DNA from 2 places in the Calidithermus timidus DSM 17022 genome. Region 2 is predicted to be linked to the other one. Evidence: riboswitches for the same ligand, from Rfam matches in the RefSeq annotation. Region 2 holds a riboswitch; the other holds the start of a gene.
What was found. A riboswitch is a leader RNA that binds a small molecule or an ion and turns the genes downstream of it on or off. The one in region 2 is predicted to bind S-adenosylmethionine.
Positions count from the first base shown of each region.

Region 1: it holds a riboswitch for S-adenosylmethionine, as region 2 does, so the genes downstream of both, B047_RS0105150 (O-acetylhomoserine aminocarboxypropyltransferase/cysteine synthase family protein) here and B047_RS0109960 (O-acetylhomoserine aminocarboxypropyltransferase/cysteine synthase family protein) in region 2, are expected to answer to the same signal.

Region 1 is NZ_KB890688.1:401,274-412,139, reverse strand. Features, by position in the region: gene B047_RS0105190 (SRPBCC family protein) at 1-18, shown strand, start outside; gene B047_RS0105185 (cobalamin B12-binding domain-containing protein) at 122-538, shown strand; gene B047_RS18335 (peroxidase-related enzyme) at 539-1,654, shown strand; gene B047_RS0105175 (hypothetical protein) at 1,670-1,846, shown strand; gene B047_RS0105170 (Rqc2 family fibronectin-binding protein) at 1,911-3,467, shown strand; gene mqnP (menaquinone biosynthesis prenyltransferase MqnP) at 3,485-4,333, shown strand; gene B047_RS0105160 (MFS transporter) at 4,515-5,780, shown strand; gene metX (homoserine O-acetyltransferase MetX) at 5,906-7,045, opposite strand; gene B047_RS0105150 (O-acetylhomoserine aminocarboxypropyltransferase/cysteine synthase family protein) at 7,110-8,402, opposite strand; SAM riboswitch class I at 8,529-8,667, opposite strand; gene B047_RS0105145 (aminotransferase class IV) at 8,815-9,552, opposite strand; gene B047_RS0105140 (aminodeoxychorismate components I/II) at 9,569-10,866, opposite strand, start outside.
Region 2 is NZ_KB890697.1:192,250-203,115, reverse strand. Features, by position in the region: gene B047_RS0109965 (NADPH-dependent assimilatory sulfite reductase hemoprotein subunit) at 1-851, shown strand, start outside; gene B047_RS0109960 (O-acetylhomoserine aminocarboxypropyltransferase/cysteine synthase family protein) at 1,189-2,436, opposite strand; SAM riboswitch class I at 2,484-2,652, opposite strand; gene thrS (threonine--tRNA ligase) at 2,746-4,713, opposite strand; gene B047_RS0109950 (MFS transporter) at 4,924-6,075, opposite strand; gene B047_RS0109945 (tetratricopeptide repeat protein) at 6,119-7,099, shown strand; gene B047_RS17925 (hypothetical protein) at 7,298-7,468, shown strand; gene B047_RS16645 (S41 family peptidase) at 7,555-8,847, shown strand; gene B047_RS0109930 (glycosyltransferase family protein) at 8,915-10,102, shown strand; gene B047_RS0109925 (anion transporter) at 10,168-10,866, shown strand, end outside.

The DNA of each region.
Region 1 (10,866 bases), on a different contig from region 2:
CAACTGGCTGCAGCCTAAGCCCATCTAGCGGTATAGCTCCCGCTCGGCGGGGGCTATATTGTTTGCCTTCCAATAAGCGCGCTCCTCGCCCATGTGAGCAGATATGGCGTAAGATAGGGCTATGGACCGCAGAATTCGGGTTCTAGTAGCCAAACCAGGCCTGGACGGACACGACAGGGGTGCCAAGGTAGTCGCTCGAGCGCTGAGGGATTCGGGGATGGAAGTAATCTACACCGGCTTGCGACAAACCCCGGAGATGATCGTCTCTGCTGCTTTGCAGGAGGACGTAGACGCCATCGGTCTATCCGTTCTCTCGGGGGCTCACATGCACTACTTCCGGGAAGTCAAGCGGCTCCTGAGTGAACAGCAAGCCGACGACATCCTGCTCTTCGGCGGAGGGATCATCCCCGACGAAGACGTTCCCAAGCTCAAAGATCTCGGCGTCGCGGCGGTGTTTGGACCCGGCACCAGCACCCAGGACATCGTCGCATTCTTGCAGCAGTCGGCCCCCAAGCGCTGGGCGGCCCAAGGAGGGTAAGTGGCCTCAAACGCTGTAATCGACCAGGTTTTGGCGCTCTCGCAAGAGGGCAAGACCCCCACCGAAATCGCTCGACAGACGGGGATGCCTTTTCGCCAGGTGCGCAGTTTGCTGAGCAAAGCCGGGCAAATCGCCTCCTCCGAGGCGCCCGACGCCTCCACTCAGTCCAAGCGCGCATCCGAGGAGCTATCCGAGGAGTTGCTGGCGGAGATCGAAAAGCGCTACCAGCAAGGCGAAACCGCCATCAACATCGCGACCTCGCTGGAGCTCAACTATCAGAGGGTGTTGCGCACCCTACGGGAGAAGGGCCTTCTGCGCCAGGAGCGACGGAGGCGAGGCAACAAGGGGAGCGGGCAACCCACGGCTGCCGAGCCATCCCAGCCGCTCACCGCGGAGGTGCTGCAACTCGCCCAGCAGGGCATGAGCCCGGTACAGATCGCCCGTTCGACGGGGCTGAAGGTTCGCCAGATTAACAGCATCCTCCAGCGCAGCACCCACCCACCGGTGGCCCCAGCTCCTCCCCGGCCTCAACGCGTCTCCAGGCACGATGCTACCTCGTGGCTCAGGGTGCCGGAGGCCCAGGAGTTGCCGGAGCAGGTACAGACCCTCTTTGGCAAATTCATCGAGAAAACCGGCTTCCTCCCCAATGTCATACGCAATTTCGCCCTGCTGCCGGAGCACCTGCTGCGCTGGTTCGGCTACTACGACTACCTCATGCGCTCAGAGGGTCACCTCTCCCGGCGCGAACGCGAGATGATCGCGGTGGTGGTCTCGAGCCTCAACCGGTGTGAGTACTGCTTAGCCTCGCACTCGGCCTACCTGCGCGACCTCAGCGGCGACCCCGTTCTCCCCGACGTGCTCATCGCCAACTACCGACGCGCGGAGATCTCCCCGCGTGAGCGGGCTCTCCTGGACTTCGCCTTCAAGCTAACCACCGATTCCCCGCACATGGAAGAAGACGACCTCGAGCCGCTGCGAAACGTGGGGCTCAGCGATGAAGCCATCTTCGAGGCTGCCCAGGTCGCGGCCATGTTCAACTTCACCAACCGTCTGGCCAACGCCTTGGGCTGGAAACCCAACGCCGAATACTACGCCATGCACCGCGCTTACGAATAAACCGACATGGAGGGAGTGGGACGCTTCTTAAAGTGGACGGCTGCCGCCGTCGCCGCCGGGCTGGTGCTACAGGGCCTCAAGCTCTACCTCGAGCGCCAGGGCCAGGCGGTGGACCTCGAGCTGGGCGTGCTGGGCTTCGTGGCGGTTTATGCCCTGGCCCTGATCAGCTTGCTCAGCACCAAGCCCAAGTAGAATAACCCTCATCTTAGGGGCAGGCAGCCGTGTCTGCCCTGTTTTTCTCGGCCTGGCAAGATCTATGGAAGGTTTGCTGATCAACGCGGTCCTGCGCGAGCTCGCCGGGCGCTTGCCGGCGCGAAGCCTAGGCTGGGCTTTCCCAGACGAGGGCACGGCGGCCTTGCTGGTCGAGGGGCTGGGCAACCTGGTGCTGCGCTACCGACCGCCTCACCCCCTGCTCACCCTCGAGCCCGGCAGCCTCGAGGGTGAGGCCAAAACCGCCTTCCAGCGCTCGCTGGCGGCCAGGGCCAAAGGACGTCTGCTCAAAGCAGAGCAGCTCAAGCTCGACCGGGTGGTCTTCTTCGAGCTCGAGGGCGAGAGCGGCTTCGTGGACACCCCGCCCACCCGTCTGATCTTCGAGCTCACCGGGCGCAACGCCAACCTGCTGCTCACCACCCCCGAGGGCCGCATCCTCACCCTCGACCGCGAGGTGACCCAGCAGGTCAACCGCTTCCGCGAGCTGCGGCCCGGTCTCACCTACACCCCTCCCCCGCCCTACCACAAGCTCGACCCGCGCACCGCGGGGCCTGGCGACCTCGAGCGGCTGCTCGGCCTGAGCCTGAGCCAGGCAGCCTCCAAGCACCTCGACGGCCTGGGCAAGGAGCTGACCCTGGAACTGGCCCGCCGCGCGGGCCTCCCCCCGCAGACCGTGCTCTCCCCGGAGCACCTCGCGCCCCTCCACCGCGCCCTCAAGAGCCTGGTCGAGCGCCCAAGCGGTACCCCAGAGCACCCTTCCCTCGCCACCGAGCTCCGGGCCGAGTGGGAGCGGCAGGAGGCCGAGGCCCTGCGCCGCCCGCTGCGCGAGGCCCTGCGCAAGCGCATCCACACCCTCGAGGCCCGCCTGGCCGACTACCATAGGGCCCTCGCCCGGCTCGACGAGGTGCCCGCGCTGCGCGAGAAGGGCAACGTGCTGCTGGCCTACTTGCACCGCGTCCCCGGCGGGGCCGCCTCGGTGACGCTGGAGGACTTCACGGGTAAGCCCCTCGAGATCGCCCTCGACCCCACCCTCACCCCGGCCCAGAACGCCGAGCGCTACTACGGCCGTGCCCGCCGCCTGGAGGCGCTGGCCGAGCGGGCCATGGAGCTACAGCCGCGCACCCAAGCTCAGCTCGAGGCCCTGCGTCAGGAAATCGCCGGCCTGGAGAAAGCCACCCTTCCCGAACTGCTCAAGCGGCTACAGCGCAAGGAGGAGTCCGAGGAAGGACGCGTCGGCCTGCGGCTGCGCTCACCGGGCGGCTTCGCGGTGTGGGTGGGCCGCAATGCCAAGGAGAACGACTTCCTCACCCGCAGCGCCCACTCTATGGATCTGTGGTTCCACGCCCAGGGCATCCCCGGCTCGCACGTCATCCTGCGCACCCAGGGCCAGCCCGCCCCCCTCCCCGACCTGCTCTTCGCCGCCCAGCTCGCCGCCTACCACTCCAAGGCCCGCGGCGAGCGCAACGTCGCGGTGGACTACACGGCCAAGAAGAACGTCTGGCGTCCACGCAAGGCCGCACCGGGACAGGTGCTCTACACGGGGGCCAAGACCCTCTTCGTGGACGCCGAGGACCCTTCGGCGCCGTCTGAAGGCGTAGACTGAGAACGGTTTTCACCATGATCGCACGGCTTCGCACCTACCTCGAGCTCGTCCGCTTCGAGCACACCCTCTTCGCCCTACCCTTCGCCTACGGCGGCATGCTGCTGGCCGGGCGCGGCTGGCCGGGCCTGGAGACCTTCTTCTGGATCACCCTGGCCATGGTGGGCGCCCGCACCGCCGCCATGGCCCTCAACCGGCTCATCGACCGGGCCATCGATGCGCGCAATCCCCGCACCGCTCAGCGGCACCTGCCCCGGGGTGCGCTCAGCCCGGCCGAGGTGCTGGCGCTCTCGCTCATCAGCCTGCTGCTGCTGGGCGTGGCGGCGCTCAAGCTCAACGCCCTCACGGCCTCGCTGCTGCCGGTGGCGGTGTTCTTCCTGGTGGGCTACAGCTACACCAAGCGCTTCACCTGGCTGTGCCACTACTGGCTGGGCCTCACCATCGGCGCGGCGGCGGTGGGCGGCTGGATCGCGGTAACCGGGGCCTTCGAGCCGGCCACCTTCGCCCTTTGGGCTGCGGTGGGCCTATGGATCGCGGGCTTCGACATCCTTTACGCCACCCAGGACTTCCATTTCGATCGGCAGAACCGCATCCACAGCGTCCCGGCTCGTTTTGGCCTCGCCACGGCACTGCAAATTGCCCGCGCGACCCATTTCCTGGCCTGGCTGGGGTTCGGGCTCACCGGCCTGCTGTATGGGGCGGGGGTAGTCTATTTTCTGGGTGTGCTGTGCGTGGGAGTGGTGCTGTGGTACGAGCACCGCCTGGTCAGCCCCTCCGACCTCTCCAAGATCGACGCTGCCTTCTTTCAGGCCAACGTGGTGGTGAGCTTAGGCATGTTCGCGTTCATCGCCCTGGAAACCCTTCTATAGCTGCAAGCGAAGCCCCAGGCCACCTTGCCTGGCGCAGCTGCCCTCCATTTGCTTTTCCCTCATCTGGGCCCCGCGGGAAGCGTTGATCCGCGCGCCGATGGGGAAACTTGGTAAGCGCCAAGCCAAGATGTGAAGCCTCCCGTGGGGTGCTTAGGAAGCCTGATGCGCTATCCTTCCTTGTATGGCCCTCGAGCCCAGCCAGTCCACCCCGCAAGCCTCGAGCATTCCCCCCCTCATCCGGCGCAACACCTTGCTGCTGGCGATCACCCAGGCTGTGGTGGGGGCCGGGATGCAGCTCATCCCCGCCCTGGGGGCCATCAGCGTGGTGCAGCTGATGGGAAGCACTACCTGGTCGGGGCTGGCCACCGCGCTGGCCGGGTTGGCCCGCATGCTCATCGCCTATCCGGTGGGCCGGGTGAGCGACTCGAGAGGCCGCAAGGCTGGCCTCTACATCGGCTTGCTGCTGGCCCTCTTCGGCTCACCGATCATCGGCGTGGGCATGGGAGCGGGATCCTTCTGGCTCTTCGTCCTTGGGGTACTGGTCTTCGGAGCCGGGGTGGGGGCTACCCAGCAGCTACGGGTGGCCGCCGCCGACATGTATCCCCCCCAACGCCGCAGCGAGGGGATCAGCTTCGTGCTGATGGGGTCACTGCTGGGAGCACTGCTCTCGCCGCTGATCGTGGCTCTGGCCGAGCGGCTAGCGGTGGAGGTGGGGCAATCCCCCCTGGCGGTGGCCTGGTTCATCGTGCCGCTGGGTGTAGCCCCGGCCTTCGTGTTCACCGCCCTGGTCCGGCCTGACCCCAAGCGCATCGCGCTGCGGCTGAGGGACTACTACCCCCAGCTTCCTCCTCAGAACGTGGGCCAGGTGCATTCAAGGGCCCACTCGAGCTTCCCCCGCAGAGTAGCCATCTGGGCTGGGATCGCCGCACAGGGGCAGATGGTCATGCTGATGGCCATGACCTCGCTGGCCCTGCACCAGCAGGGGTGCAGCTTTAACCTGATCTCCCTCTCGGTAACCCTGCACGTGCTGGGCATGTTCGCCTTCTCCTGGCCGGTGGGCTGGCTCGCCGACCGCATCGGGCGCAAACCGGTAATGCTGGGAGGATTGCTGCTCTCGGCCTTGGGGGCCTTGCTGGTAGGCTTCACCGGAGAGTACGCCTCGATCACGCTGGGCACCTTCCTGGTGGGCCTGGGCTGGTGCGGCACCTACAACGGCGCGACCACCGTCGTCGCCGACACCACCGCCCCAGGCGAGCGGGGCCGGGCGGTGGGCATTCTGGACGTGTGGTCAAACGGGGCGGGAACCGTGCTGCCCATCCTGGCGGGCTTCCTGGTGGAGGGAATCGGCATCTGGGCCATTGGGGTCGCAGGCGTGCTGCTGCTGGGCTACCCGGCTTTGATGGTCTCGAGGCTCACGGAGGTCAGCCCGGGGCGGTACGAGGGCTGATACCGGGTGCAAAAAGATGATTGCCCAAGGCGGTCGGCGAACACATCCCTCCGGCTGACCGAATCGGGATTTTCCCTACGGCGTCTCGCGTACGGCTTACGACGTAGGACTCCCACCCAGCCCCCTCACCGCAGAAACGCCGTGAGAATCTCCTCCACCTGGTCGGTCTCGATCAGGAAAGCGTCGTGCCCGTGCGGGCTCTGGATCTCGCGGTATTCGCCGCCCGAGAGCAGCGCGCCCAGCCGCACCTCGGCGGCGGTGTAGAGCACGTCGGTGTCGATGCCCACCCACAAGCTGGGGATGCTCCGCAAGCGGTTTAGGGCAGCCTCGAGGCTCCCCCGACCCCGTGCGACGTCGTGGGTGTCCATGGCGTTCGACAGCACCAGGTAGGCGTTGGCGTCGAAGCGGCGGATGAACTTCTCGCCCTGGTAGAGCACGTAGCTCTCCCCCTTGACTGGGTTCTCGTTCCAACGCAGGTTGAAGGAGTGCGGCGAGCGAAAGGAGAGCATGGCAATGGCTCGAGCGAGTTGCAGACCCAGGGGCTGCTCGCTGTAGTAGCCGCCCCGGTAGCCCGGATCGCTGAGCACGGCCTCGCGGGAGAGCCGGTTGAAGGCGCGGGCCCAGGGGCCGTGCGTGGTGGGCGCAGCCAGCACGATGAGTTGTCTGACCCGCTCAGGGTAAAGCAGGGCAAACTCCAGCGCCACCATTCCCCCTAAGCTGCCGCCCAGCACCGTGACCCGCTCGATGCCCAGGTGGTCGAGCAACCGGACCTGGGCGCGGGCCATGTCGCGCACGGTGATGGCGGGGAATTCCGGGCCGTAGGGCTCGCCGGTGAGGGGGTTGCGCGAGAGCGGTCCGGTGGAGCCATAGCACGAGCCGATGTGATTGGCGCAGATCACGAAGCTGTGCCGGGTGTCGAGCACCCGGCCCGGCCCCACCAGCGCGTCCCACCAGCCGTCGGCGCCGAAAGCCTGCTCGAGCGGGCTCAGCAGCTTGAGGGTGGGCTCGTCGTAGGTTCCGGCCAGGTGAGCCGAGCCCGTCCAGGCGTGGAAGACCAGCACCGCGTTGTCACGGGCCTGGTTGAGGTAGCCGTAGGTCTCGTAGCGCAGGTGCAACTCGGGCAGGAGGCCGCCCTGCTCGAGCCCAAACACCTCGCCCGGCGCGGTCAGGCGCAGGGTCTGGGGCTGGGGCGGCGCAACCCGTCCCCTCGAGCGCGGCGGCTTGTAGAGCAAGGCCTCGTGCTCGCCCCAGGTTTCCTGGATCAAGCCGCCTCCAGAGTCAAGCACCACACTGGTCGTGCTCACGGCCTTGGCCTCCCCTCTGCCCCGCTCAAACGCCCACCGGGGCCCGCAGCGCCTGCTTGAGGTCGGCCTTGAGGTCCTCGGCGGCCTCGAGGCCCACGCTCAGGCGCACCAGCTCGGGGCTGACCCCAGCCAGTGCCTGCTCCTGGGCGCTGAGCTGGGAGTGGGTGGTGGAGGCGGGGTGAATGGCCAGGGTGCGCGAATCCCCCACGTTGGCCAGGTGCGAGATGAGCTCGAGGCGGTTGATGAAGCCCTTAGCCGCCTCGTAGCCGCCCCTGAGCCCGAAGGTGAGCACCGCGCCCGGCTTGCCGCGGAAGTACTTCTGGGCCTTGGCGTAGCTGGGGTGGTCTTCCAGGCCGGGGTAGTTGACCCAGGCCACCTCCTCCCGCTCGCGCAGCCAGTGGGCGATCTCCAGGGTGTTCTGCACGTGGCGCTCGGCCCGCAGCGAGAGGGTCTCTAAGCCCAGCAGCAGCACCCAGGCCTCGAAGGGGCCCAGCGCCTGGCCCTGGTCGCGCAGGCCATCGACGCGGGCCTTGAGGATGAAGGCCAGGTTGCCGAAGGCCTTGGTGAGCTCGAGGCCGTGGTAGCCGGGCTGGGGCTGGGTGAGGAGCGGGTAGCGCCCGTTGTCCCAGGCGAAGTTGCCCCCGTCCACGATCAACCCGGCGATGGCCGCCCCGTGCCCGCCGATCCACTTGGTGCCCGAGTGCACCACCACGTTGGCCCCCCACTCGAGGGGCCGGAATAAGTAACCCCCCTGCCCGAAGGTGTTGTCCACGATCAGGGCCACGCCCTTCTCCTGGGCAGCCTGAGCGATGGCTTCGAAGTCGGGGATGTTGAGCGCGGGATTGCCGATGGACTCGATGAACCAAGCCCGGGTGTTCGCGTCGGTGGCGGCGAGGAATTCCTCGGGGCTCTCGGCGCGGCTGGTGAAACGGGTCTCGATGCCCAGACGCGGCAGCGTGACCTTGAGCTGGTTCCAGGTGCCACCGTAGAGGTTGGGCGTGGCCACGATGTTGTCCCCGGCCTGAGCCAGGTTGGTGAAGGTGAGGAACTGCGCGGCGTGGCCCGAGCTCGTCGCCAGGCCCGCCACCCCGCCCTCGAGCGCGGCGATGCGCTTCTCGAGCACGTCGGTGGTGGGGTTCATGATGCGGGTGTAGATGTTGCCGAATTCCTGCAAGCCAAAGAGCCGCGCCGCGTGGTCGGCGTCCTTGAACTGGTAAGAGGTGGTGGCGTAGATGGGCACCTGGCGGGCGCCCGTGCTGGGGTCGGGGCTGTAACCGGCGTGAAGCTGCAGGGTCTCAAAAGCGAGCTTTCTGGACATAAAAAACCTCCAACCGCAGGCTTTGGGGCGGGACTTCTGGCTGGAGGTTTCAAAAGCGAAACCCCCATTCCGATGACGGTTCTCTACCGGAAGGGGGCTCACTGTGCCTAGCGAACGCGCACCCTTCTCTCATCTGCCTCCGGGCGTTTCCCCCGCCTGGAGTCGGAATTGGCACCTTTGCACTCGTGTCCGGTGATGAAACGAACACTCCTGCGGGTTGCCGCGGCATCTTCGGGCCGAATCCCTCCGCCGCTCTGGATAAGAGAACGTGTTATGTCTCGGTTGTTGCCGCGCCCCGGCGCGGTTAGATGCGAGTGTAGGCGAGAGAGGGCGGGGATGTCAAGGGAAAAGCCAAACGCCGGGCACGGGTCGTACGTTTTACGTCGTACACGATACGCAAGACGCCCCAGCTCTAGACGCTGGGCAATGGCCCGGAGGGCCGGAAATGGGTGATCAGGGCCTCGAGCGCGCTATCCAGCGGCTTGCCCACGGACAGGAGGCCGACGCCGGTTCCGGCGAGGAGGAGCTGGCCCTCGAGTTCGTCGGGCTTGAGGCGGGCCTCGGACACGCGGAGGCCGAGGGTGGCTGCCTGCTCGGCCACTTTTTGGCGGGTGATGCCCTCGACCCCGCCCTGCAGCACGCACAGTTCGCCGGCGCGGTAGAGCAGCGGGCTGGTACGGCTGCCGTCGACGACGTGCCCCTTTGCGTCGAGCAGCAGGCCCTCGAAGTGCCCGGCGCGCTCGGCCTCGAGGCGGGCCAAGCGATAGGGCAGGTAGTTGCCGGTCTTGTAGTGGCCGAGGTCGGGGTGAACCCGCAGCGAGGTGACGCAGACGCTCACCCCGCGGGTGTAGGTGGCTTCGGGGGGCGGGGCGAAGGGGCGTGCGCTCGAGACGTAGGCCTCTGGGGCCACCACCAAGCGCAACAACATGTCGGCGCGCTGCTGGCAGTGATGTTCGACCTCGCGCTCGAGCGCCTTAAAACCGGGGAAGGCAATGCCTAAAGCCTGGGCGTGGCGGCGCAGGCGCTCGAGGTGCTCGGGAAGCCACAGCGGTTCACCACCCTCTAAGCGAAGCGTGGTGAACACGAAAAAGCCATGCCACAGGGATTCGGGGAGCGGGGTGCCGACGGGTTCGCCGTTGATGCGGGTCATGGGGAGGGCCTCGAGGTCAGGAGGGGATCGGTTCAGGCCGGCCTGCCGGCTCGTCCACGGGGCTCAGCGACAGGAAGTTGCTCAGCAGCACCATCCCGTACTCCGAGAGCATGCTCTCCGGGTGGAACTGCACGCCCCAGGCCAGGCCGTGGGCGTGGGATAGCGCCATGCACAAACGCGTCTCTGGATCCCCGCCCTGGGTCCAGGCCTCCAGTCGCAAGGTCGGGGGCAGGTCGCGGATGAGCAGGGAGTGGTAGCGCGTGAAGCGGGCCGGGCTAGGCACTCCCGCGAAGATCCCCTCGCCGCGGTGCTCGACCGGGAAGGCCTCGCCGTGGACCGGGCGGGGGGAGCGCCCCAACCGCGCCCCCAGCGCCACCCCGAGCGCCTGATGCCCCAGGCAGATCCCCAGGAAGGGCAAGCGGGCCTCGAGCGCGGCCCGGGTCCACTCGAGGGTCCGGCCCGCCGTCGCCGGCTCACCCGGCCCCGGCCCGACGACGAGGTGGGTGGCCCAGGACAGGTCGGGGGCCACGCCGTGGTCCAGCACGCGGATTTCCGCCCCGAGCGCGGCCAGGTAGTCCACGATGTTGTAGCTGAAGGAGTCGTGGTTCTCCAGGAAGATCACCCGGGCCTCGAGGCGTCTCGCCGGTCTTGGCGGCCTCCAAACGCTGTCTCGGCGCGGCGGGGCCGGGGCCTGCCCCTCCCGGCCCTGCCCCAGAGCTTGCAGCAGGGCTTCCGCCTTGGCCTGGGTCTCGGCGTACTCGCGCTCGGGATCGCTCTCGATAACGATGCCCGCTCCAGCCGAGAAATAGCCGCTGCCTGCCGCAAAGCTGAAGCTACGGATGAGGATGTTGAAGTCGCAGCCCTTCCCCGAGACGTAGCCCATCGCCCCGGTATAGGCCCCGCGGGGAACGGGCTCGAGCTCAGCGATAGCGCGCATGACGCTCTCCTTGGGCGCTCCGGTGATGGTCCCACCGGGAAAAATGCTGGCGAACACCTGCCGCAAGGGCGCGTGGCTGCGGCCCCGCACCTCGGAGACCAGGTGCATGACGTGGGAGTAGCGCTCGAGGGTAAAGGCTTCGCTCACCTCCACGCTTCCCGGCTCACACACCCGCGCCAGGTCGTTGCGCAACAAGTCCACGAGCATGACGTGCTCGGCTCGCTCCTTGGCGTTGGCAAGGAGCTCGGCCCCCAGCGCCTCGTCTTGCCGGGGCGTCCGCCCTCTGGGCCGGGTTCCGGCGATGGGCCGCGCGGTGAGCATCCCCTCGCGGTAGGCGAACAAGCGCTCGGGGCTGCCTGCGACCACCGCGTAGCCCT
Region 2 (10,866 bases):
AGGCCATCGTCAAGGTGCAGCGCGACCACGGGCGACGCGATGACCGCAAGTATAGCCGTATGAAGTACCTCGTCGAGGCCTGGGGCCTCGAGCGCTTCAAGGCCGAGGTCGAGCGCTACGTGGGCTACGCCCTCCCCGAAGCCCGAGCGCTGGCGTGGCTCTCGGGCGACGACCACCTGGGCTGGCATGAGCAGGGCGACGGCAGGCTGTTCTTCGGGCTCTTTGTGGAGAACGGGCGGGTCAAGGAAAATCTGCGTGCGGCGATCCGCGAGGTGGTGCAGCGATTTGCCCCCGAGGTGCGCCTCACCGCCCAGCAGAACCTCCTCTTCGTCGGCCTCGATCCCTCCAATCAGGCCGCCGTTGAGGCCATCTTGCGCAACCACGGCGTGGCCCTTCCCGGCACGCTCCCGCTCGTCGTGCAGAACGCCATGGCCTGCCCGGCCCTGCCCACCTGCGGCCTGGCCATCACCGAGAGCGAGCGGGTGATGCCCCAGGTGATCCGCGAGCTCGACGCTGTGCTGAAGAGGCTCGAGCTACACGATGGCCCCATCCCCCATGTGCGCATGACCGGCTGCCCCAACGGCTGCGCCCGGCCCTACAGCGCCGAGGTGGGGCTGGTGGGCCGCAGCCTGAACTCCTACACCGTCTACCTGGGCGGCAGCCCCTTGGGAACCCGACTGGGGCAGCTCTACCTCGACAACGTGGGGCGCGAGGAAATTGCCCGCCGGCTCGAGCCGGTCCTCGAGGCCTACAAGCGCGAGCGGCTCGAGGGCGAAGCCTTTGGGGACTACTGCCACCGCGTGGGCGTGGAGACGCTCAGGGAGCGTTTTGGCAATCTGGCTTCGGCGTAGGAGTGAAGGGTTCCGGTTTAAGTACCCACGCTTCGCGTTCCCATCAGCGTGCGGACAAACGCTTCTTGTGGGGGTTCAAGATGCAGGAAAATCCAGCGAAGCACTTATACCGGATTCAAAAAGATACTCTTCAAAACCAAAACCCAGAGGCTATCTTTTTGAATCCCAGAGCACTCCCTTCGGTCGGGTCAGTTTGTTCCCGAATGGGAACGAACTGACCGAATCTGGTATTAGTACACCGTCGCATAGATGCCTGGGGTACCCGGATTCGCGGAGAGGGTGGGGTACGGGGTACAGGTGTCTCTACGACGGTGTACTTAGCGTAGAACGATCCCCCCTAGCCCACCGCCGCCAGCGCCTCGGCCAGCCTGGCCTGGATGTCCTTGGGGCTCTCGAGGCCCACCGAAAAGCGGATCATCTCGGGCCTTACCCCCGCGGCCAGGCGGGCGGGCTCGGGGATGCGAGAGTGGGTGGTGGTCCAAGGGTGAACCGCCAGCGTGCGTGCATCGCCCACGTTGGGGGCCTGGAGAAGTTTGAGGTGGGCCAGGAAGCGGCTGGCTCCCTCGAGCCCGCCTTTCACGCCGAAGGTCAGGATGCTGCCGAAGCCGCCCCGCAAGTACTGCGAGGCCCGGGCATGGGCCGGGTCGCCCTTCAGGCCGGGGTAGCGCACCCAGGCCACCTGGGGCTGCTCCTGCAGCCATGAGGCGACCTCGAGGGCGCTTTTCGAGGAGCGCTCCACCCGCAACTCGACGGTCTCGATCCCCTGGAAGAGCAAATAGGCGTTGAAGGGCGAGAGCACCATGCCCCCCAGCGATAGGCCCAGTTGCCGCACGCGCTCGAGAAAACATCGCGGGCCAAGGGCTTCCCACGGAACGCGACCCTGGGCATCGGGCGTGGTGAACTGCGGATAGCGCCGCCAGATCTCGCTCGAGCGGGCCAGCACTGCTCCGCCCAAAATCGAGCCGTGCCCGCTGGCCCACTTGGTCAGGCTGTGGGTGACGACGTGGGCGCCGTGCTCGAGGGGCCGCGCCAACGCACCCACCGCCCCGAAGGTGTTGTCCACGATCAGGGCCACGCCGTGCGCCTCGCACAGCCGGGCCAGCCCTTCCAAGTCGGGCAGCTCGAGCGAGGGGTTGCCCAGCACCTCGGTATAGACCGCTCGAGTGCGCTCGTTGAGCACCGCCCGTACTGCCCCCACCTCGGGGGCGACGAAGTGCACCTTGAGGCCCATCAGGCCGAAGACCTGGTTTAAGAGCCCCACCGTGCCGCCGAAGAGCCCAGGGCTGGCCACGATCTCGTCCCCCGAGCGCACCAAAGCGAGCAATGCCGCGAAGCTGGCGGCTTGCCCCGAAGCCAGGCATACCGCCCCGATGGCCTCCTCCAGGGCGCTCAGGCGTTCTTCGAGCGCGGCCACAGTGGGGTTTTGCAATCGGGTGTAGGTGTAGCCCTCGCCCGTGGCGAACTTGTGCGCGCCCTCCTCGAGGCTTGCGAAGCTGTAGGCTGCCGCCGCGTAGATGGGCACTCCCACGGCGTGATGGGGGTCGTCGGGTATTCCGCTGAGTACGGCCAGGGTTGAAAAGTCCACAAAAATCCCCTCCTCGGACGTTCTTCCGAAGAAGGGCACAGGCCCTTCTTCTATCTTTCCCCGGGCCTGGCGGTGAGGCCCTGAGGCGGAATTAGCACCAAGCGTAGCCGCCGGCTCGGCTATGGGTGGGGCGTGTACCCGACCGCAGATGGGCGAGCGTGGCTACAGGTTGCCGCAGTGTCGTCGGGCCGTTCCCTCGACTGCTCTGGATAGAAGAACGTGCTGATTGTGGCCCTGAAGCTCAGGGTTAGCCCCGATGGTAGGGGTTGGGCAAGGCGGCGTCAAGACGGAGACCCGCCCCCCGCGTCCCTACTTCCGCTCCTGCACCCGCTTGTGCATCTGTGCGATCAGCTCGCTCACCGGCAGCGTGCGCTGTTCCTTGACGTGCCGCTCGCGCAGGTTTACCGTGCCCGCTTCGGCTTCCTTGTCGCCGACTACCAGGATCAGGGGGATTTTCTGAAGCTCGGCATCGCGGATCTTGGCGTTCATGCGCTCGCTGCGGTCGTCGATCTCGACGCGGAGCTTGTTTTTGCGCATCTGAGCGGCGACCTGTTGGGCGTAGCCCAGGTGGCGGTCGGCGATGGGGACGATCACGGCCTGGATGGGGGAGAGCCACAGGGGGAAGTCTCCGGCGGTGTGCTCGAGGTAGAAGGCGAAGAAGCGGTCGAAAGAACCCATGATGGCGCGGTGGATGATGACCGGGGTCTCTTTCTCGCCCCGCTCATTGGTGAACTCGAGGCCAAAACGCCCCGCGCTGATGAAGTCGAGCTGGTTGGTGGCGATGGATTCCTCTTTGCCCAATACGGTGCGAAGCTGCACGTCGAGCTTGGGTCCGTAGAAGGTGGCTTCTCCGATGCCTTCGACGTACTGAGCGCCGGTCTCCTCCAGCGCCGAGCGGATGGCGGTGATGGCCTCGTCCCAGTGGGGGCCGGGCTCGCCGAACTTCTCGGGGTTGTTCTCGAAGTCGGGCAGGGAGAGGCGGAACCAGTAGTCGCTGATGCCGAAGTCCTTGTAGACCTCGTCGAAGAGCTGGATCACCCGGATGAATTCCTCCTTGACCTGGGCCTTGGAGCAGTAGATGTGGGCGTCGTTCTGGGTGAAGCCGCGCACCCTGGCCAGCCCTGAGAGCGTGCCGGAGAGCTCGAAGCGGTAGACGGTGCCGAACTCGGCCAGGCGTAGGGGCAGGTCGCGGTAGCTCTTGAGCCGGGCTTTGTAGATCATGTGGTGGTGCGGGCAGTTCATGGGCTTGAGGTAGTATTCCTCGCCCTCGATCTCGATGGGAGCGTACATGTCGTCTTTGTAGTAGGGGAGGTGCCCGGAGGTGTAGTAGAGCTTGGAGTTGGCGATGTGCGGGGTGATGACGTAGTGGTAGCCGTGCTCCTGCTCCTTTTCGTACATGTACTGCTCGAGCTGCCGCCGGATGAAAGCCCCCTTGGGCAGCCACAGAGGTAAGCCCTTGCCCACCTCTTCGCTGATGGTGAAGAGATCGAGCTCGGCTCCTAGCTTGCGATGATCGCGCTTCCTGGCCTCTTCCTGAGCCCAGAGGTAGTGCTCGAGCTCTTCCCTCGAGCGGAAGGCGATGCCGTAGATGCGTTGGAGCATGGGACGCTTGGAGTCGCCCCGCCAGTAGGCCCCGGCCAGCGAGGTGAGCTTGAAGTGTGGCGGAATGCGGCCCGTGCTGGGGACGTGGGGTCCCCGGCAGAGGTCGGTGAAGCCGTAGCGCTCGTCTCCCTGCTTGTAAAAGCTGATCTCCTCGCCTTGGGGAAGGTCCTGGATGAGCTCGGTCTTGTAGGGGTCCACCCCCTCGAAGCGCTTTAAGGCTTCCTCCCGCGGCAGGACGAAGCGCTCCAGAGGCAGGTCGGCCGCCACGATCTGGCGCATCTTCTCCTCGATGATGGGCAGATCTTCCTCGCGCAGGGGTGTGGGGGCGTCGATGTCGTAGTAGAAGCCGTTCTCGATCACCGGCCCGATGGCGAGCTTGACGTCTTCGGGCTTGAACCCCCGCTCGGCGTAGAGTTCGCGCACGGCCTGAGCCATCACGTGGGCGAGGGTGTGGCGGAAGAGCTGAGCGAACTCGGGGTCTTTTTCGGTGAGGATCTTGATCTTCGCGCCGCTGGCCTCTGAAGGCAAGGGCTTGAGCAGGTCGTAGAGCTCACCGTTCACGATGGCGCCGATGGCGGCTTTGGCGAGCCCCGGCCCGATGGCTTGGGCGGCGTCTTTGGCCGTCGCACCCTGGGGGAGCTCGAGCTGTTTTCCGTCGGGCAGTACTAGGTTCATCACTCCTCCGCTAAAAAAATCCGGCTCGCATTCTACGCGAGCCGGGAGGACCTCCGAAACCTTGCGGCCTAGGAGTCCCCCCGGCGTCGGGTAGTGATAGCGGGACCGGGCATCTTGCAGGCCAGTGTAGGGCCTGGGGGAGCTAGCGTCAAATTGGGGCTCGGTGGCCGGGGGCGTACGTCCTATAGCCTTTAGCTAATGGTCGACTGCTCAAACCCCCCCCTCGAGCTTGCGCCCCGCGTACAGCCCCCAGCCATAGCAGACCGCCGCCAGCAGCAGCGGTGCGGCGTAGCCGAGCCGGTCGGCTAGCAGGCCCCCCAGCACGGGGGAGAAGGAGACGACGCCGACGACGGTGTTGGCCAGCCCGATGTAGGAGCTGCGGTTTTGGGGATCGGCGGTGTTGAGCAAGTAGGTGGTGGTGCCCAGCCCCAGCGCGGCCAGGTAGGTGCCCTGGAGCACGAACACCAGCCCGTAAGCACCCGGTGGCAGCAGGAGGGCCAGGATGGGGGTCACCACGCCCAGGCTGGCCCCGCTGAGGATGAGCAGCTTGGAGCCGTAGCGCTGGGAAAGCCGCACCCACAGCAGGTTGGAGAGCACGCTGGAGAGGGTGTAGAGCGTGAGGTAGAGCCCGATTTCGCTGCTTTGCCCCAGCCCGCGCACCGCGTAGGCGGCGTAGAAGGGCTCGGTCATGGAGGCCAGCGCAAACAGCACCCGCACGCGCAGGAAGCGCCGAAAGGCGAAGTCCTTCAGCGGTAGGCCTAGGTGGATGCGCTCGGCGGGGCGGCCCTCGTCGGGGGGTTCGTGGCTGAGCCCGAAGAGGTACCAGCCAACGCCGAAGGACAAGGTGCCCAGGGTGAAGAGGATGGCGTAGGGGATGGGAAAGGGCAACGGCGTGCCCAGCAGGTAGCGCACCAGCAGCCCCGCCAGGAAGGCCAACATTCCCCCCACCAGGTTGCGCCCGCCGAAGAGGGCGGCCCGGCGCTCCATGGGGATGGTCTTGGCCACGGTTTCCCAGAAGGGCAGCGAGGAAAAGCCCGTTACCAGGCCGTTGAGGGCCAGCCCCAGCACGAAGCACGCGAGCAGCAAATCGGGGCGGTGTCCCAGCACGAAGGAGGCCAGGGCGATGAAGGCCAGGCTCGAGACCCGCAGCACCGCCACCCGGCGGTAGAGCAGCACCTTGACCGGGAGGCGGGCCACGTAGGGCGCGACGAAAACCTGAGGGATCATCGAACCTGCGCCCAGCAGGGCCGGGAGTAGCCCGATGACGCTGTTGGGTGCGCCCAGCTTGGCGGCGAAGCTCGATAGCACGATGGAGGCGTTGAAAAAGGCGTCGCCCAGGAAGACGAACCACCCATTGAGCATCGCCAGACGGTAATTGCGGTCGCTGAAGTCTATGATACGCCAGATGTCGTCGCTGATCCTTGCCACGCTCGGTCCCTTTCACCTCTTGCATCCGCGCTACAACGCGGTGACGCTGCGGGAATTGGTCCAGGCCCACAGCCCTACCAAGATACTCCTGGCCTCCTATGGCCCGCAGGAACTCGCAGCCGGCAAGTGGCGTGAGGCGGGCGAGCTTTCCCTCTTCCACCTGCTGCCCTGGGCCGAAGCCAGGGGCATCGCGCTCGAGGCCCTCGATACCCTCGAGCACCTCAAGCTCGAGGGAGAGCTCTTCCGCGAAGCCTTGGCCCAATACCCCAAGGGCCGGGAACTGCTCGAGCGGGCCGCCGGGCTCGAGGCCGCCCTCCGGGATGTGCTGACCCAGCCCAAGACCCCCGCCGACTGGGCCAAGCCCGAGGTCCTCCGACCCCTACGGGAGTACCTCGAGAGCTTGGCCCGCCTGTTTGGCGAGGGCCCGGCCACCGGCCACCGGCGCCGGCGTATGGAGCAGGTGGCCGCCTGTTTGCAAAGCCTCCCCGAGGGGCGCTACGTGGTGCTGGCCGACGCCTTGGACTACGCGCTGCTGCTCGAGCTCGTCCCCAACGCCCTCACTGCCAAAGAGCACTACCCCAGCGAGGCCGAGCGGCAGCGCAGCGTGCTGGACAGGGCCTGGCGGCTGGAGGAGGGCGACGACTGGGCGCTGTTGCTGAGCCAACTTGGGGAAGTAGAGGGCCCCGAGGCCACCTACTGCGCGGCCCAAATCTACCTGGCTGCGGGGCAGCTCGAGGACGCCTTCGCGTTGCTGGAACAGCTCGTCCACGGCGATTTTCAGCACCCAGCCTACCTGCCCGGCTACACCCTGGCCCGCTACGGCCAGCTGGCCGACGCCCTGGGCCAGCGAGAGAAGGCCCTGCGGGCCTACCAGGCCACCTTGGCCCTCTCCTGGGCGCCCCAGGAAGCCCGCGAAATCGCCCTGGCGGGGCAGCGCAGCCCCTTTAGGCTGGGCTAAAAATGTTGATAGCCGAACACCGAGCGCTAAACGCAAGGTGCCTGTCGTACGCAATACGCCTTGGTCCTAGGCCCGGATCCTCGACCGCCGACGGGAATTAAGGCTTAACTGGGCTTAACCCCGCCTCTAATTGAGGCAAGTAATCACACAATCACCACTCCGCCCCTTCTAGGCTTGGCTGTGAGTTAGGAGGTGTACGTGCGGCGGTGGATTTCGCGCTTGATTGCGATGATCGGTGTTGGGTTGATCGTGGGGGGAGCTTATGCCATCTCCCTGGCCGAAGGGCTGAGGGGGGCTTCGATGGCCGGCGGAGGGCTGGTGCTGTTGATCGGCGCGGCCAATGCTATGGCCTCGAGGTTGGACGAGTAGCCCGTGAGCCGATGGCGGCTTAATACACAGGACATGGTGCGCCAGCTTCCGTGGAAGAGCCCCGCCGGGTCAATACAATAGAGGCTATGCCCCGACTGCTCGCTGTGGTTGTGGCGTTGGGCCTGGCCTTGGCCGGCCCGGCCCAGCAGCTTTTCGAGCAGGCCTCCGGGCTGCTCAATACCGTCTACTACGGGGTTTCTCCGCTCAATCCGGCCGAATTGACCCAGAAGTACCGGCTGCGCCTCGAGGCGGCTTGCAGGGATCAGACCGAGTGCGCCTACGAGACCGGGGTAGAGGTGCTGCTCGAGTTGCTGCACGAGCTGGGCGACCGTCATACCAACTACTACTCGCCTGAGCGCTACAGGGAGTTTCAGGCTACCCTGAGCGGGGGGACCAGCGACAGGCCACGCCTGGGGGTGCTGCTGGGCTACCTCGAGGCCTACGAGGGCGTCATCGTGCTCGACGTGTACAGCGACAGCCCTGCCGAGCGGGCCGGATTGCGGCGGGGAGACCGCATCGTAGCGGTTGACGGCCAGCCCTTTCCCCAGGAGGTCGCCCGCCGGGCGCCCTTCCTCAGCGAGGCCACCGCTTCCGGCCAGCCCTTGTGGCTGAGCGTGCTGCGGGGTAATCAGCCGCTGGAACTGTCGGTGCAGCCGGCCCGCATCAACCTGCAGCGCCTGCCCAGCCTCAGCTTGCGGGAGGGGGGCGTGGCGGTGCTGCGCATCCCCAGCTTTCTGGGCTCGCAGGTGATCGGTACGCGGGTTCATGAACTGGTGCGCCAGGCTCAGGCGGCAGGAGCGAGGGCCATGATCGTGGACTTGCGGGGCAACGGCGGGGGGCTGGTGAGCGAGTGCTTGACGGCTGCTGCCGCCTTCACCGGCGAGACCTACCGCCGATTACAGCGGGCCATCGGATCCATTGAATATGGCTTCCAGGAGGGCCAGATCTACGTGAGCATCGCAGGGAAGCGCAGCGTGCTCTATACCCTCGAGCCCGCCCGCTGGAGGGGCCCGGCGGTGGTGCTGGTCAATAAGAGCACCGGCTCGTGCGCCGAGTACTTCGCCTTCGATTTGCAAGACGCGGGATACCCGGTGATCGGGGAGGTCACCGCCGGGGTGGGCAACACCGTGACCGGCTTTTACAACCTCGTCAACGGGGGGGCCCTGCAGATCACCACCACTCAGGTCTTGCGCCGCGATGGCAGACCCTACGCCGAGGCGGTGACGCCTGACCAACCCCTCCCCGACGACCTGGAAGCGCTGATCAGGGGACGGGACCTGCTGCTGGAGGCTGGCCTGGAGCGGCTGGGGATCGTGGTGACCGAGCCGCCTTTTCCTCAACCCTCCCAGCCCGGCTGGGTTCAGATCCTAGCAAGGTGAGGCCCGCCCGCGGTCTCAGGGCCCTGCGGTGGCTACAGATGCCCGCTGGGGCGATACAATCTGCCCGATGGCGCTGGACGAGATCCTCCTGCTGACCAATGGCCCCGGCGAACTCTCGACCTGGGTGCCCCCGGTGTTGCGGCGGCTGCGCGAGCGGGTGCCGCAAGCCCGCATCGAGTTGTTCCTGATCCGCGACCAGTTCGCCACCGGCACCGAGGAGACCAAGGCCCGGCAGTTGCCGCTCGACGCCATCTCGGGTCGTACGGAGTTTCTGGCCCGGCTGGCCCGGCGCAAAGGCGCAGGCCGGGGCGTGGTGCTGATGCTGGGCGGAGCCCCCCGCGATGCGGTGCTGCTGGGGCGGGCTACTGGCTACCCCGCTTACGCCTACAGCTTCAACGGGCGGGCCTGGCGGCGGGGCCTGAGGGCCTATCTGCTCGACTCCGAGCGCAGCGTGCAACAGGCGCTGGCCCGTGGTGCGCGGCCTGAGCAGGTGCAGGCGGTGGGCAACTTGGTCGTCGATGCCCTCGAGGACGCCCTGCGCTCGGGGGCTTCCTGGCCCCGGGCCGACGTGTTGCTGTTCCCCAGCAGCCGCCCCTTCGCGGTGAAGTACATGCTGGGCTTCATGTTGGCCGCCGCCGAGCACATCGCCGCCGCCCAGCCCCACCTGCGCTTCGCCTGGGTCAAAAGCCGCCTGCTGACCCGTCGTTCCATCGAGGAGGGGCTCTCGGCCCGGCTGGTGCGCGAGTTTGGTGGGGTGGGCGGAAGCTTGCAGGGCGACCGGGTGGTGAGTGAGGGGGGGCTCGAGGTGGCCGTACTCGACGAAGACCTGCGTTACGGGGCGATGCGCCAGGCCAAGCTGGCCCTGACCATCCCCGGCACCAGCACGCTCGAGATGGGCTTTCTGGGCCTTCCGGCGGTGGTCCTGCTGCCTTTGCACAAGCCCGAGGCCATCCCCGTGCCCATCGAGGGCCTGCTGCACTGGATCGGGCTGCTGCCCGGTGGAAAGTGGCTGCGCCACGAGATCGTGCGGCGGCTCGAGGCCCGCATCCCCCACCTGGCCCTGCCCAACCAGTACCTCGGCGAACGGCTCTACCCCGAACTGCGCGGCATCTTCAGCCCCCAGGACGTGGCCCGCACCGCGCTCGAGGCGCTGCAACCCGGCTCCCAGACCCGTATCCGTCAGCGCTTGAGGGAACTCGAGGCCAGGCCCGGCGCCGACGCGTTGGTGGAGGTGGTTTTGTCGGGCGAAAGATGAGCCAGAACGTCCCGCCACGCTATTGACTCGAGCCAGCCCTCGACGCCATGCTCTTCCACAGCCCTATGGAGACCGCGCTGCTCTGGCTGGCTTACTTGTCGCTTTCCCTGACCTACTTGGGTCTGGGGCTGGGCTACCTGCCCGGCTACCGCATGAACCGGGCGGCCATCGCCCTCAGCGGAGCGGCCTTGCTGATGGTGCTGGGGGTGCTCGACCTCGAGTCGGCCTGGGGGGCCCTCGATCCCAACACCCTGGCCTTTTTGTTCGGGGTGATGGTGCTCAACGCCCATCTGGGCTACGCGGGCTTCTTCCAGCTGGTGCTGGGTCGCCTGGTACACCTGGCCCGCACCCCCCTGGGCTTGCTGGTGTGGCTGACCTGCGCCACCGGGGTGCTCTCGGCGCTTTTCCTCAACGACACCATCGCCATTTTGCTCACGCCGCTGGTGCTGGAGATGACCCGGCGACTGCGGCTGCCCGCCGTGCCTTACCTGCTGGCCCTGGCCGGAGCCACCAACTTGGGCTCGGTCGCCACCCTCACCGGCAACCCCCAGAACATCCTGGTGGGTTCGTTCTCCAGGATTTCCTACCTCGACTTTGCGGGCGCGCTGGCCCCGGTGGCCCTGGTGGGGCTGTCGCTCCAGGTGGGCCTGCTCTGCGTGCTCTACCCCGAGTTGCGCTCGACGAAGCCCCTGCCCCCCCTGCCCGAGATGCGCTTTCGGTTGAATCGGGGGTTGTTGTTTAAGGGTGTGTGGGTGACGCTGGCG